Regions from separate parts of the Streptomyces sp. NPDC091972 genome, predicted to be linked through region 2. Evidence: riboswitches for the same ligand, from Rfam matches in the RefSeq annotation. Region 2 holds a riboswitch; each other region holds the start of a gene.

Region 1 (4,604 bases), on a different contig from region 2:
GGTGCGCACGATCTCCTCCGCCACCAGTTCGCTGTTGGCGACGGTCCCCACGCTGGACTGCGCGATGGAGAACAGCAGCAGCAGCGGCAGCGCGGCACCGGCGTAGGCGAGGACCAGGGTGTTGACGACGGATGCGATGTGGTCGCGGCCGATCCGGATTCCGGCGCGGTACAGCCCGCGCCAGCCCATCGTCGGGTTGGCCTCGTGCAGCTCCCAGACCGCCGACGTCTGGGTGACCGTCACGTCGTCGAGGACACCGAGCGAGCCGATGATGACGCCGGCGAGCAGCAGACCGCTCATGTCGATCGCCGGGTACAGCCCGTGGATGAGCCCAGTGTTGTCGTCCGTGTTGCCCGTCAGCGCCGCCCAGCCGATGAACTGCGAGCCCAGGATGCCGATCAGCACCAGTGAGATGAGCGTCCCCAGTACCGCCACGGAGGTACGCGCCGACAGGCCGTGGCACATGTAGAGGGCGATCAGCATGATGGCGCTCGACCCGATCACCGCCACGAGCAGCGGGTTCGAGCCCTGGAGGATCGCGGGCAGGATGAAGAAGTTCAGCACCATGAAGCTGATGGCCAGCGCGACCAGCGCCATGACCCCGCGCAGCCGCCCGACGACCACGACGGCGAGCGCGAAGACGCCGGCGAGCAGCCCCATCGGGAAGCGGCGGCTCACGTCGGTCACCGAGTACTGCAAGTCCCTGGGCGCGGAGGGCTCGTACGCGACCACGACCTTCTGGCCCTCGTGCAACTGCCGGGACTGGTCCGGCTGGACGATCTCCGTGAAGGTGCGGCCCTTGTCCTTGCCGGTGTCGACCCGGATCGTGGCCTTCTTGCAGGTGCCGTTCGCCTGTTGCTCTGCGGAGGAGCCCTCGGCGGTGGAGGTGTCCCCGGTCGGGGTCTCCCCTGAGGCGTTCACCGACTTGCAGTCGACGCTGACGACCTTGCTGACGGTGGCCTGCTGCGTCTGCCGGTCGAATCCGACTCCGGTGCGTTCGTGTGCCGGGGCGCCTCCGGGCCAGAGCACAACAAGCCCCACCACCACTGCCATGCCGAACGGGATGAGGATCGCCGCGATGACCTTGCGCAGGTGCTTGGAGACGGGAGCCGCCGGTCCATGACTGTGACTGTGCGAGTGACCGTGCCCGCCACCACCGGAACCGGGTCCACTCCCGTGTCCGTCGACCGAACCGTGTCCGTCGCCCGACCCGTGCCCGTCACCGGGCCCGCGCCCGCCCCCTGGAACGTAACCGCGTCCTGCCCCCGGACCGTACCCGTGCGTGTCTCCGGGACCCTGCCCGTGTCCGCCACCAGCCCCACCACTGCCCTGGCCGCCAAAAGCCGCACCCGGACGCTGACCGTGACTCTGCCCCTGACCCTGGCCGTAACCCTGCCCCTGGCCGTAACCCCGCCCCTGACTGCCGCCCTGCCCGCCACCACGCTCATGCTCATGCTCATGCTCGTGCCAGCCACCGGCCCCGGCCGTTCCGCCGCTGCCGCTGCCGCTGCCGCTGCCGCTGCCGCTGCCGCCGCTGGCTCCGCTGCCCTCAGCGCCTCCGAAACTGCCACGGGAGCCAGTGCCAGGACCATGCCCGGGCCCGTGCTCAGGTCCATGTCCCGGCCCGTGCCCAGGGCCGTTTCCGGAGCCGGGCCGACGCGGCGGCTCGGGAGGCGGGTAAGGGGACTGATGCGTCGTGGTCACCGACCGATCATCGCAAGAACGACAGGGGCCCTCTGTTCACCGCGCCCGAATTGACGCTAGCGTGGAGCCACCTTTGTACACGCGGGAGCTCGGAGCACCGGGCTGAGAGGGCGCTGACCTCCGTCCCAGCGATGTTTCACGTGGAACTTCATTTCAAGCAAGTGACGTTCCCCACGAAACGTCGGCGGACGGAAATGGCTGCGTCGACCGCCGAACCTGTTACCGGGTAATGCCGGCGTAGGGAGTAGGTCTCATGACCATCAAGGACGCGCGCACGCCTGCCTCCGACCAGCTCGACACGGAGGCCGGGAAGTCCATCGGCTGGCACAAGGCGTACATCGAGGGCTCGCGCCCCGATCTGCGGGTGCCGGTCCGCCAGGTGCACCTCACCAACGGGCAGTCGGTCACGCTGTACGACACGTCGGGCCCGTACACCGATCCGCTCACCGACACGGACGTCCGCCGGGGCCTCGCGCCGCTGCGGGAGAACTGGATCATCGCCCGCGGGGACACCGAGGAGTACGAGGGTCGACCCGTGCGGCCCGAGGACGACGGGATCAAGCACACCTCACCCCGGGGCGGCCTCCGCAACCTCGACGCGGTCTTCCCGGGGCGGTCGCGCCAGCCGCGCCGCAGCCGTGACGGCCAGGCGGTCACCCAGCTCGCGTACGCCCGCCGCGGCGAGATCACCCCCGAGATGGAGTACGTCGCCATCCGGGAGAACGTCGAGCCCGAGGTCGTCCGCGAGGAGATCGCGGCGGGACGCGCGGTCCTGCCAGCGAACGTCAACCACCCGGAGATCGAGCCGATGATCATCGGCAAGCGTTTCCTGGTGAAGGTCAACGCCAACATCGGCAACTCGGCCGTGACGTCCTCCATCGAGGAGGAGGTCGAGAAGATGACCTGGGCGACCCGATGGGGCGCCGACACGGTCATGGACCTGTCCACCGGCCGCAACATCCACACCACTCGCGAGTGGGTGCTGCGCAACTCCCCCGTCCCCATCGGCACGGTGCCGCTCTACCAGGCGCTGGAGAAGGTCGACGGCCGTGCCGAGGAGCTGACCTGGGAGATCTACAAGGACACGGTGATCGAGCAGGCCGAGCAGGGTGTGGACTACATGACGGTCCACGCGGGCGTGCGCCTGCCGTACGTACCGCTGACCGCGAACCGCAAGACGGGCATCGTCTCGCGCGGGGGCTCGATCATGGCGGCGTGGTGCCTGGCGCACCACAAGGAGTCGTTCCTGTACGAGAACTTCGAGGAGCTGTGCGAGATCCTCGCCACCTACGACGTCACGTACTCGCTAGGCGACGGCCTCCGGCCCGGCTCGATCGCGGACGCCAACGACGAGGCGCAGTTCGCGGAGTTGCGCACGCTCGGGGAACTCAACCGGATCGCGAAGCGTTTCAACGTACAGACCATGATCGAGGGCCCGGGACACGTCCCGATGCACAAGATCAAGGAGAACATCGACCTTCAGCAGGAGATCTGCGATGAAGCTCCGTTCTATACGCTCGGCCCGCTGACCACCGACGTCGCGCCGGCCTACGACCACATCACCTCCGGCATCGGTGCCGCGATGATCGCCTGGTGGGGCACCGCGATGCTCTGCTACGTCACGCCCAAGGAGCACCTGGGCCTGCCCAATAGGGACGACGTCAAGACGGGGGTCATCACCTACAAGATCGCCGCCCACGCGGCCGACCTCGCCAAGGGGCACCCGGGCGCCCAGGAGTGGGACGACGCCCTCTCCGACGCCCGCTTCGAGTTCCGCTGGGAGGACCAGTTCAACCTGGCCCTCGACCCCGACACGGCCCGGGAGTTCCACGACGAGACCCTCCCGGCCGAGCCGGCCAAGACGGCTCACTTCTGCTCCATGTGCGGGCCGAAGTTCTGCTCGATGAAGATCTCCCAGGACATCCGCCGCCGTCACGGCGACAGCCAGGAGGAGATCGAGGAGGGCATGGCCCAGAAGTCGAAGGAGTTCGCGGCGGCGGGCAACCGCGTCTATCTGCCGATCGCCGACTGACGGAGGCGGACCGTCGGCGGGCGGCCCGCGGCCGGGTCTTCGGCTTGCGCTCCCCGTGGTGGGGGCGCAAGCCGAGGGGCGGTGCCGGGTGTCACTCCGGCTGGTGTTCCGGCCCCCCGAAGTCCGGGCTGGTGTAGTCCGGGCTGGTGAAGCTCGGGCGGGCACCGGAGGCCCCGTCGTCCGGACTGCTGAAGCCCGGGCGGTCGTAGCCGAGGCTGGGCATCCGGCTGGTCGGTGCGGGCGGTGCCGTGTGATGCAGTGCGGCGGCGGTGCCGGGATCGGCCAGGGCCTCCCTGAGGAAGGGGAGGAGGCCACGTTCCAGCAGGGCTTCGCGCCAGGCGTCTCTGGCCCGTGCCACCTCCTCGCTCAGTTCGCCGTACCCCGCGTCCGGCGAGGGCCGGTTGCGCAGTGCGGTGATCAGCAGACCGACGGCGGCGACAAGGATCGCGGCCGCGGTCAGGGCGCCGAAGACCCATCCGATGGTGATCATGGCGTGGGCGAACGCCGGCGGGGGGCTGAGCATCTGGAGTATGTAGCCCACGAGCAGGAAGATCGCCGCGGCTGTTCCGGCGAGGACGGGCGTCAGGACGGCGGCGACGGCGACGGCGCCCGCACCGGCGGTCTCGGCGACCTCTCCCATGGTGGTGGCGAGCCCCATCGCACCCGTGCCCGAGTCGGCGGGACCGGGTTCGTGCGCGGACGACAGGCTGGACGGCGTCGCGGGGCGGCGCTGTTCCTCGCGGACCTTCACGTAGTGCTGGTACTCGGTCGCCGCGGCCGCCGTGATGAGCGCGGTCGCGTTGAGCGCCATGGTGCGCAGCTGTTCGGGATTCAGCCGCTGTCCGACCGCGGCCAGTTCGGGACGGTG
Region 2 (4,604 bases):
CAGCGCGGTCTCCCGGCGCCGCACGGTCCACGCGTGCACGGCGAGGACCGCGCCCACCGCGACGAACTGGATGAGCGTCAGCACGGCGGCCGTGGACAGGTCGAAGATCTCGGAGGTCTGCCGGTAGATCTCCACTTCGAGGGTGGAGAAGGTCGGCCCGCCGAGGATCTGCACGACTCCGAAGGAGGTGAACGTGAACAGGAAGACCATCAGCGCGGCGGCGGCCACGGCGGGTGCGAGGGCGGGCAGGGTGACCGTCCGCCAGGCCCTGAGCCGGGACGCGCCCAGCATCCGCGCGGCCTCCTCCTGGCGCGGGTCCAGTTGCGCCCACAGTCCGCCGACGGTCCGTACGACGACCGCGTAGTTGAAGAAGACGTGCGCGAGCAGGATCGCCCACACGGTGGTGTCCAGCCGTACGCCCCACCACTCGTCGAGCGGTCCGCCCCGGCCGACGAGCGCCAGGAAGGCCGTACCGACGACGACCGTGGGCAGCACGAAGGGGACGGTGACCACGGCCCGCAGGACCTGCTTGCCGGGGAAGTCGAAGCGCGCGAAGACGTACGCGCCGGGGAGCGCGATCAGGAGCGTAAGCGCCGTGGAGGCGAGCGCCTGCCAGGTGGTGAACCACAGCACGTGCCGGATGTCCGGCTGGGCGAGGACCTCGGTGATCCTGCCGAACTGCCAGGTCCCGCCGGTCTTGAGCCCCCGGGTGACGATCGCGGCGACGGGGTAGGCGAAGAAGACGGCGAAGAACGCGACGGGCACGGCCATCAGACCGAGCCGCGCCGCCGCGTTGTGGAACGGCTTGCGGGGCCCTACTTCAGAACCAGCGAGGTCCACGACTTGACCCAGTCGTCACGGTGGTCGGCGATCTTCGCCGGGTCCATGGTCTCGGGATCCTTGGCCTGCGGACCGTACTGCGTGAACTCGGCGGGCACCTGGGCGCCCTCGACGACCGGGTACACGAACATGTTGAGCGGCATGTCCTGCTGGAACTCCTTGGTGAGCAGGAAGTCCAGGAACGCCTTGCCGCCCTTGCTGTTCTCGGCGTTGCTCAGCAGTCCGGCGTACTCGGTCTGCCGGAAGCAGGTGCCGTCGACGACCCCGGTGGGCGCGGTCTTCGGCTTCGGATCGGCGTAGATCACCTCGGCGGGCGGCGAGGAGGCGTACGAGACGACGAGCGGCCGGTCGGCCTTGGCCTTCTTGCCTCCGGCCGACCCGGAGAACTCCTCGTTGTATGCCTGCTCCCAGCCGTCGACGACCTTGACGCCGTTGGCCTTGAGCTTCTTCCAGTAGCCCTCCCACCCGTCGTCCCCGTACTTCGCGGCGGTCCCGAGCAGGAAGCCGAGACCCGGCGAGGAGGTGGAGGCGTTCTCGGTGACGAGGAGGTTCCTGTAGGCGGGCTTGACCAGGTCGTCGTACGACGTCGGCGGCGCGAGCTTGTGCTCGGTGAAGTACGCCTTGTCGTAGTTGACGCAGATGTCGCCGGTGTCGACGGGCGTGACCTTGTCGCCGTCGACGCGGTATCCCGCCTTGATCGTGTCGGCGCCCTTGGCCTCGTACGGCTGGAAGAGACCGTTGTCGAGCGCGCGGGAGAGCAGGGTGTTGTCGACGCCGAAGAAGACGTCGCCCTGCGGGTTGTCCTTGGTGAGGATGGCCTTGTTGACGGCCTGCCCGGCGTCGCCGTCCTCCAGGACCCTGACCTTGTAGCCGGACTTCTTCTCGAAGTCGGCGAGGACGTTCTTGGAGACGGCCCAGGAGTCGTGGCTGACCAGGGTGACGGTCTTGGACTCGGAGCCGGTGTCGTCGTCGTCGGACGAGGACCCGCACGCGGACAGCGTGACAAGGCCGAGGCCGACGACGGCAGCGAAGAACTTCTTGTTGTTCACGGTGATGACCGAACTTCCTACCCAGAATGACCTGGGCGAGGTTCAGAGGGTCTGCGGCCCGATCGCCGCACTCTCAGCGCTGTCGCGCTCCCCTGTCGGATATGAAGATGTACGTACGGACGTCAGACTACCGCTCGGTGGCGGCGAGCTGACCACAGGCCCCGTCGATCTCCTGCCCACGGGTGTCCCTGATGGTCACCGGCACCCCGTGGGCGGCGATGGCCTCGACGAACGCCTTCTCGTCCTCGGGCCGGGAGGCCGTCCACTTCGACCCCGGAGTGGGGTTCAGCGGGATGAGGTTGACGTGCACGGGCTTGCCCTTGAGCAGCCGCCCGAGCCGGTCCCCGCGCCACGCCTGGTCGTTGATGTCCCGGATGAGCGCGTACTCGATGCTGAGCCGCCGCCCGGACTTCTCGACGTACTCGAACCCGGCGTCGAGGACCTCGCGCACCTTCCACCGCGTGTTCACGGGGACGAGGGTGTCGCGCAGCTCGTCGTCGGGCGCGTGCAGGGAGATCGCGAGCCGGCACTTGAAGCCCTCGTCGGAGAACCGCTGGATGGCGGGCACGAGCCCCACCGTCGACACGGTGATGCCGCGCTGGGAGAGCCCGAGCCCGTCGGGGGCGGGATCGGTGAGCGCGCGGATGGCTCCGACGACCCGCTTGTAGTTGGCGAGCGGCTCACCCATGCCCATGAAGACGATGTTGGACAGCCGCGCGGGCCCGCCCGGAACCTCTCCGTCCCGCAGCGCCCGCATCCCGTCCACGATCTGGTGGACGATCTCGGCGGTGGACAGATTCCGGTCCAGCCCCGCCTGCCCGGTGGCACAGAAGGGGCAGTTCATCCCGCACCCCGCCTGCGAGCTGATGCACATGGTCACCCGGTCCGGGTACCGCATGAGCACCGACTCCACGAGCGTCCCGTCGAACAGCCGCCACAGCGTCTTGCGCGTGGTCCCCTGGTCGGTCGACAGATGCCGTACGACGGTCATGAGCTCGGGAAGCAGCGCCTCCTGGAGCTTGCCGCGCGCACCGGCCGGGATGTCCGTCCACTCCGCCGGGTCGTGCGCGTACCGAGCGAAGTAGTGCTGCGAGAGCTGCTTGGCGCGAAACGGCTTCTCCCCGATCCCCGCCACGACCTCCTTGCGCTCGGCAGGAGTGAGATCAGCAAGGTGCCGCGGCGGCTTCTTGGCTCCGCGGGGGGCGACGAAAGTGAGTTCTCCGGGTGCAGGCATAACCCTTCCAGTGTGGCAGATCAATGCGGGGAGCCCGGGCCGGAGCGGGGTGGGGGTGGTCACCTGGGGGTGCGGACCGTCGGCGTTGGCCGGCTCGGACGGCCCGAGGGGCGTGCCCGCGGGTGGGATGATCGCTCCGGAGGGGTGCGGGTGGACATGCTCGAACTGATGGAGTGGCTGGCCGAGCGCGGCGTCACGACCGTGTTCAAGGTCGACGGTGACCGCATGGTGGAGCGCCGGGCGGCATGGATGGTCATCGTCAGCGGAGGGGCCCTCGGCGAGGACTCCTTCTTCCGTGCCGATCTGGCCAGGCCGGACGCATGCCTGGATGCGTTGCTCGCTCACCTGGAGAGCAAGGGGCTGTCCCCGTTCGCGTAGGCCTTCGCCGGTGCCGGTCTGCCGGGCGTCGCAGTACCGCCGAGGCGCGGGCGCTCTCCCCGGGGAAGACGGGCCTGACGACGCGGCCCCCACCCTGAGAACAGGGCGGGGGCCAAAGAGCAGTACGGACGGAGTCAGCCCGAGCCCACGAACAGCACCAGCAGCAGCCACACCACCGGCGCCGTCGGCAGCAGGGAGTCCAGGCGGTCCATGATGCCGCCGTGGCCCGGCAGCAGCGTGCCCATGTCCTTGATGCCGAGGTCCCGCTTGATCATCGACTCGCCGAGGTCACCCAGCGTCGCGCTGGCCGCGACCGCCAGCCCGAGCAGCAGGCCCTGCCACCACGCGCCGTCGTCGATCAGGAACTCCATGCACAGCGCACCCGCGGCCATCGCGAACGCCACCGCTCCGACCAGGCCCTCCCGGGTCTTGCCGGGGCTGATGCGCGGCGCGAGCTTGTGGGTGCCGAAGCGCCAGCCGACCGCGTAGGCGCCGGTGTCGCTGACGACGGTCAGGAGCAGGAAGGTCAGGACGCGTGCGGCCCCGTCCTCGGCCGTCAGCATCATCGCGACGAAGGTGGCCAGGAACGGGACGTAGAACGCCGCGAAGACGCCCGCCGTGACGTCCTTGAGGTAACCCTCCGGCGGTTCCGTCATCCGCCAGACCAGGACCGCGAGTGCCGTGAGCGCCATGGCGACCCACGCGCCCTCCGCGCCCCGGACGTACCCCGAGACGACCATCGCGGCCCCGCCGAGCGCCAGCGGCACGAGCGGCGCCTTGATGCCCTTGCGTTCCTCCAGCCGCTTCGTCAGCTCCCACAGCCCGACCACGACGGCGACCGCTATCACGCCGACGAACGCGGCCTTGACGAAGAACAGCGACGCGATGATCACGACGCCGAGTCCGACACCGACCCCTATGGCCGCACCCAGGTCCCGCCCCGCGCTCTTCTTCTGCGGCGCGGGCGCCGGCTGCGAGGAGTCGGGCATGGGCTCCGGATTCTGCGTCTGCGGTGCCGCCGCGTAGGGCTGCGCCGATGCGGTGTCTTCACGGAACGTCCCGTGGCGGGACGCCTCGTCGCGGAACAAGGGACCACTCAGCCG
Region 3 (4,604 bases), on a different contig from region 2:
GGGGGACGACGCCTCGGCGAAATGCCGCCGCGGGATCCGCCCCGCCCGGTACGCCAGCCGCCCCGCCTCCACCCCGTGCCGCATCGCGTGCGCCATCAGCTCCGGCTCCTGCGCCCGGGTCACCGCCGAGGCGAGCATCACACCCGCGCAGCCCAGTTCCATCGCCAGGGCCGCGTCCGAGGCCGTGCCCGCCCCCGCGTCCAGGATCACCGGCACGCGCGCGTGCTCGACGATCAGCTGGAAGTTGTGCGGGTTGCGGATGCCGAGGCCCGAGCCGATCGGTGAGCCCAGCGGCATGATCGCCGCGCAGCCCACGTCCTCCAGCTTCCGGGCCAGCACCGGGTCGTCGTTCGTGTACGGCAGCACGGTGAAACCGTCGTCCACCAGCGTCTCCGCCGCGTCCAGCAGCTCGACGGGGTCCGGCAGAAGCGTGCGCTCGTCGGCGATGACCTCCAGCTTGACCAGGTCGGTGCCGAGCGCCTCGCGCGCGAGACGGGCCGTCAGGACGGCCTCCCCGGCGGTGAAGCAGCCCGCGGTGTTGGGGAGCACCCGGATGCCGAGCCTCTCCAGCACGGACAGCACCGAGCCGTGCACCGAGGGGTTCACGCGCCGCATCGCGACCGTCGTCAGCTCGGTGCCGGAGGCGACCAGCGCCCGCTCCAGGACGTCCAGGCTGGGCGCCCCGCCCGTGCCCATGATCAGCCGGGACGAGAAGGGCGTACCGCCGATGACGAAGGGATCGTCGGCCATGGGTCAGCCTCCTTGGACGGCGGTGAGGACTTCCACGCGGTCTCCCTCGGCGAGGGACGTCGAGGGCCACTCGGCGCGCGGGACGACGGTCTCGTTGAGCGCGGCGGCCACCCCGGAGGGCGCCGGCGTCAGCGTGCGTACGACGGTGTCGAGAGCCGTGCCGGGAGCGAACTCCCGCGGCTCCCCGTTGACGGAGATGTTCATGCTGGCTGCTCCACGGACTCCAGGAAACGCCTCGGGGTGAACGGGCGGGCCACCTCCGGCAGTTCACCGGTGGTCAGCGCGTGCGCCAGCGCGTCCCCGGTGACCGGCGTCAGCAGCACGCCGTTGCGGTAGTGCCCGGTGGCCAGCAGGAGGCCGGGCAGCTCCGTCGGGCCGAGCAGCGGGGCGTTGTCCGGGGAGCCCGGGCGCAGTCCCGCGCGGGTCTCCGTCAGCGGCAGTTCGGTGATGCCGGGGACGAGTTCGTGCGCGTCCCGCAACAGCTCGTACACCCCGCCCGCGGTCACCGTGGTGTCCCAGCCCAGCTCCTCGCTGGTCGCGCCGATCACCAGCTCACCGCTCTCGCGCGGCACCAGGTAGACCTGGCTGCCGCGCACCACCGCCCGCACGGTACGGCTCAGGAAGGGCGCGTGGCGCGGCGGCACGGTCAGGCGCAGCACCTGCCCCTTCACGGGCCGCACGGGCGGCAGGAGGGCCTCGGGGACCCCTTCCAGGCGGCCGCTGAGGCTTCCGGCGGCGAGCACCACCTGGTCCGCCGCCAGTTCCTCGCCGTCGGTCGTGACGGCCCCGGCCGCCCGGTCCCGCACCACCTGGAGGGACCGGGCCCATGCCCGGTGGAACACCACGCCGGCGCGCTCGCACGCGGCCAGCAACGCGCGCGTGAGGCGGCGCGGATCGATCTGGTGGTCTCCGTCCACCCGCAGCCCGCCCCGCACCCCTGGCGCGAGCATCGGTTCCAGGCGCCGGCACTCCCGGCCCGACAGCCACTCCGACTCCAGCCCCGACTGCCGCTGGAGGGCGTGCAGTTCGCGCAGGTGGGCGCGGTCGTCGGCGTCCAGAGCCACGGCGAGCGTGCCGCACCGCCGGTAACCGAGGTCGTGTCCGGTCAGCTCGGTGAGCTCGGCCGCGAAGTCGGGATACCGGGCGGCGGAGGCGAGGTTCAGGCCCAGCAGGGTCTGCTCGCCGTAGTGCAGTTCGGTGACCGCGGCCAGCATCCCGGCGGCCACCTGGGCGGCCCCGCCGCCCGGTTCGGGGTCCACGACGGCGGTGGCGAACCCGCGCTGCGCGGCCCGCCAGGCCGTGACCAGGCCGATGATGCCGCCCCCGATGACGAGGACGTCTGACGTACGTGAGGACATGGGCGTCCAGCCCCTCCCTTCGCCGGCATGACCCGGATCAGGTTCGTACGGTCGGAGGCCGCCAGCCTCCCTCTCAGCCCGGTGCGTCCGGGCTCCCGCGAGTGCTCTACGTTGGCCACCCTAGCCCGTGCCCGTGCGCCTCTGTAAGGGAGCCTTCCACCATGCCCCGCTCACTCGACGGTCTCGTCCTCGCCCCGGTGGCCGATCAGGCCCCGGGCCAGGTGGGTACGCGGACCCGGTTCGCCTACCACGAGAAGGACGGGGAGATCTGGGCCGAGTACGCGGGCGGCGACGTCGTCCGCGGGCATCTCGTCGGCACGCGCGCGGGGGACCGTCTCGACTTCCGGTACGTCCAGCTCAAGCAGGACGGGACGACCTCCTCCGGGCACTGCGTCTCGACGGTGGTGGAGCTCCCCGACGGCCGGGTGCGGCTGGAGGAGACGTGGGAGTGGGAGTCGCAGCCGGGCAGCGGGACGAGCGTTGTGGAGCAGGTCACTGCGCACGACTCCTGACTGACTGATTGTCAGCTGGCTATGGTGATCAAATGAGCGAGCGGACGCAGGCGCAACGGCGGGTGGTCGTGGTCGGCGCGGGCATGGCGGGGGTCCAGACCGCGGTCGCCCTGCGCGAACAGGGCTTCACGGGCACCGTCACCTTGATCGGCGCGGAACCCCATCAGCCCTACGACCGGCCGCCGCTCTCCAAGGCCGTACTGCTGGGCAAGGCCGAGGGCTCCGCCTTCGACGTCGACTTCGAGGCTCTCGGCATCGAACTGCTGCTCGGCCGCGAGGTGCTGGGCGTCCGCCCCGAGGTGCACGAACTGGACACCGAGGCCGGGCCCTTCCCGTATGACGTCCTGGTCCTCGCCACCGGTGCCGAACCGATCCGGCTGCCCGGCACGGAGGGTGTGCCGGGCGTGCACGTGCTGCGCACCCTGGACGACGCCGAGCGACTGCGCCCGGTGCTCGCCCGGCAGCACGACATCGTGGTCGTCGGGGCGGGCTGGATCGGCGCCGAGTTCGCCACCGCCGCGCGCGAGGCGGGTTGCGCGGTGACGGTCGTGGAGGCCGCCGACCGGCCCCTCGCGGGCGCGCTCCCCGCCGAGGTGGCCGCGCCGATGACCTCCTGGTACGCCGACGCGGGCGCCGAGCTGCGCACCCGCGCGCGCGTGCAGCGTGTCGAGCCGGGCGCGGTCGTCCTGGACGACGGCTCCCGGGTGGCCGCGGGCGCGGTCGTGGTCGGTATCGGCGCCCGGCCGGCCACGGGCTGGCTGGCCGGTTCGGGCATCGAGCTCGGCGCCCACGGAGAGGTCGTCGCCGACGACCGTCTGCGCACCTCCGCTCCGGACGTCTACGCCGTCGGCGACTGCGCCTCCTTCCCCTCGGGGAGGTACGGCGAGCGCCTGCTCGTGCACCACTGGGACAACGCCCTCCAGGGCCCCCGCACGGTGGCCGCCGACATCGTCGGCGAGACGCCCACGGTGTACGACCCGGTGCCGTACTTCTGGTCCGAGCAGTTCGGCCGCTTCGTCCAGTACGCGGGCCACCACGCGTCCGCCGACACCACCCTGTGGCGCGGCGAACCGTCCGGCCCGGCCTGGACGGTCTGCTGGCTGCGGGAGAACCGCCTGGTGGCCCTGCTGGCGGTGGGCCGCCCCCGCGACCTGGCCCAGGGCCGCCGCCTCATCGAGGCCGGCACGGAGATGGACCCGGAGCTGCTGGCGGACCCGGCGAGGCCCCTGAAGGCAGCGACGGCGTAAGGGGGCGGCGCGGGCCACGGGCTCCGCCGAGAGCCGCCGCCCTGCGCCTGCCGGCGCCGGCAGGCCGGGAGCTGCCCTGGTTCGGGCACGTGGGTGGTTGTGCGGGCTGCGGGCGGGTGGCTGGACCCGCCTGCCGCATCCGGCTTGGGACTGGTTGTGGGGGCGGGACCGTGTGGTCCTGGGGGGCGGTCTTTGCCGGGTCCTGAGGGGGCGCGGGTGGCGGCGTGGCCGACGGGTGGATGACCGGGGCCGCCTGCCGGGCTTGGCCGGAGGCCTTGTGGTCCGGGGCCCGTCCGGATTCGGCCGCCGGGCCTGTGGGTGGGGGGTGGGGGTTTGACCCGGTTCCGGCGACCCGTGCTCCGAGTCCTGTGGGGCGGGAGCTGTCTGGTTTCGTCCACAAGGGCCCGACTGGACCGGTGAGCGGGGTCCGGCCGGGATCTGCCTGCTCCCGGCGGCGAGGGCCGACCCGACCCCGACGGCCGGATCCGCCTGGTTCCGTGGCTTCCGTGCCCGGTGACCACGCCCCGTTCCCCCGGTGAGGCGCCCCGGCTTCCGACTGTCAGTGCGGGATGGCACGCTTAATCCCGTGACCGAGATTGACGCAAAGATCGATGCTCTCGTCCCCGCCTGGCTCACCCTCCCCGACATCGCAGAGATGCTCGACGTCGAGGTGACGCGTGTGCGGCAGCTGGTCAAGGAGGGCCAGCTCATCGCCGTACGCCGTGGTGAGAACCGCG

What was found. Region 2 has a riboswitch for thiamine pyrophosphate ahead of ACIQJT_RS24390 (thiamine ABC transporter substrate binding subunit). Riboswitches for the same ligand answer to the same signal wherever they lie in the genome.
Region 1: another riboswitch for thiamine pyrophosphate. It lies ahead of thiC (phosphomethylpyrimidine synthase ThiC); the one in region 2 lies ahead of ACIQJT_RS24390 (thiamine ABC transporter substrate binding subunit).
Region 3: another riboswitch for thiamine pyrophosphate. It lies ahead of thiO (glycine oxidase ThiO); the one in region 2 lies ahead of ACIQJT_RS24390 (thiamine ABC transporter substrate binding subunit).

Annotation. Positions count from the first base shown of each region.
Region 1 is NZ_JBIVSV010000005.1:99,612-104,215, reverse strand. Features, by position in the region: gene ACIQJT_RS16250 (YibE/F family protein) at 1-1,053, opposite strand, end outside; TPP riboswitch at 1,776-1,965, shown strand; gene thiC (phosphomethylpyrimidine synthase ThiC) at 1,958-3,736, shown strand; gene ACIQJT_RS16240 (hypothetical protein) at 3,828-4,604, opposite strand, start outside.
Region 2 is NZ_JBIVSV010000008.1:130,232-134,835, forward strand. Features, by position in the region: gene ACIQJT_RS24385 (ABC transporter permease) at 1-771, opposite strand, end outside; gene ACIQJT_RS24390 (thiamine ABC transporter substrate binding subunit) at 816-1,889, opposite strand; TPP riboswitch at 1,886-1,993, opposite strand; gene rlmN (23S rRNA (adenine(2503)-C(2))-methyltransferase RlmN) at 2,017-3,123, opposite strand; gene ACIQJT_RS24400 (hypothetical protein) at 3,280-3,501, shown strand; gene ACIQJT_RS24405 (phosphatidate cytidylyltransferase) at 3,636-4,604, opposite strand, start outside.
Region 3 is NZ_JBIVSV010000004.1:403,180-407,783, reverse strand. Features, by position in the region: gene ACIQJT_RS14405 (thiazole synthase) at 1-750, opposite strand, end outside; gene thiS (sulfur carrier protein ThiS) at 754-954, opposite strand; gene thiO (glycine oxidase ThiO) at 951-2,108, opposite strand; TPP riboswitch at 2,106-2,217, opposite strand; gene ACIQJT_RS14390 (hypothetical protein) at 2,270-2,620, shown strand; gene ACIQJT_RS14385 (NAD(P)/FAD-dependent oxidoreductase) at 2,653-3,867, shown strand; gene ACIQJT_RS14380 (Rv2175c family DNA-binding protein) at 4,454-4,604, shown strand, end outside.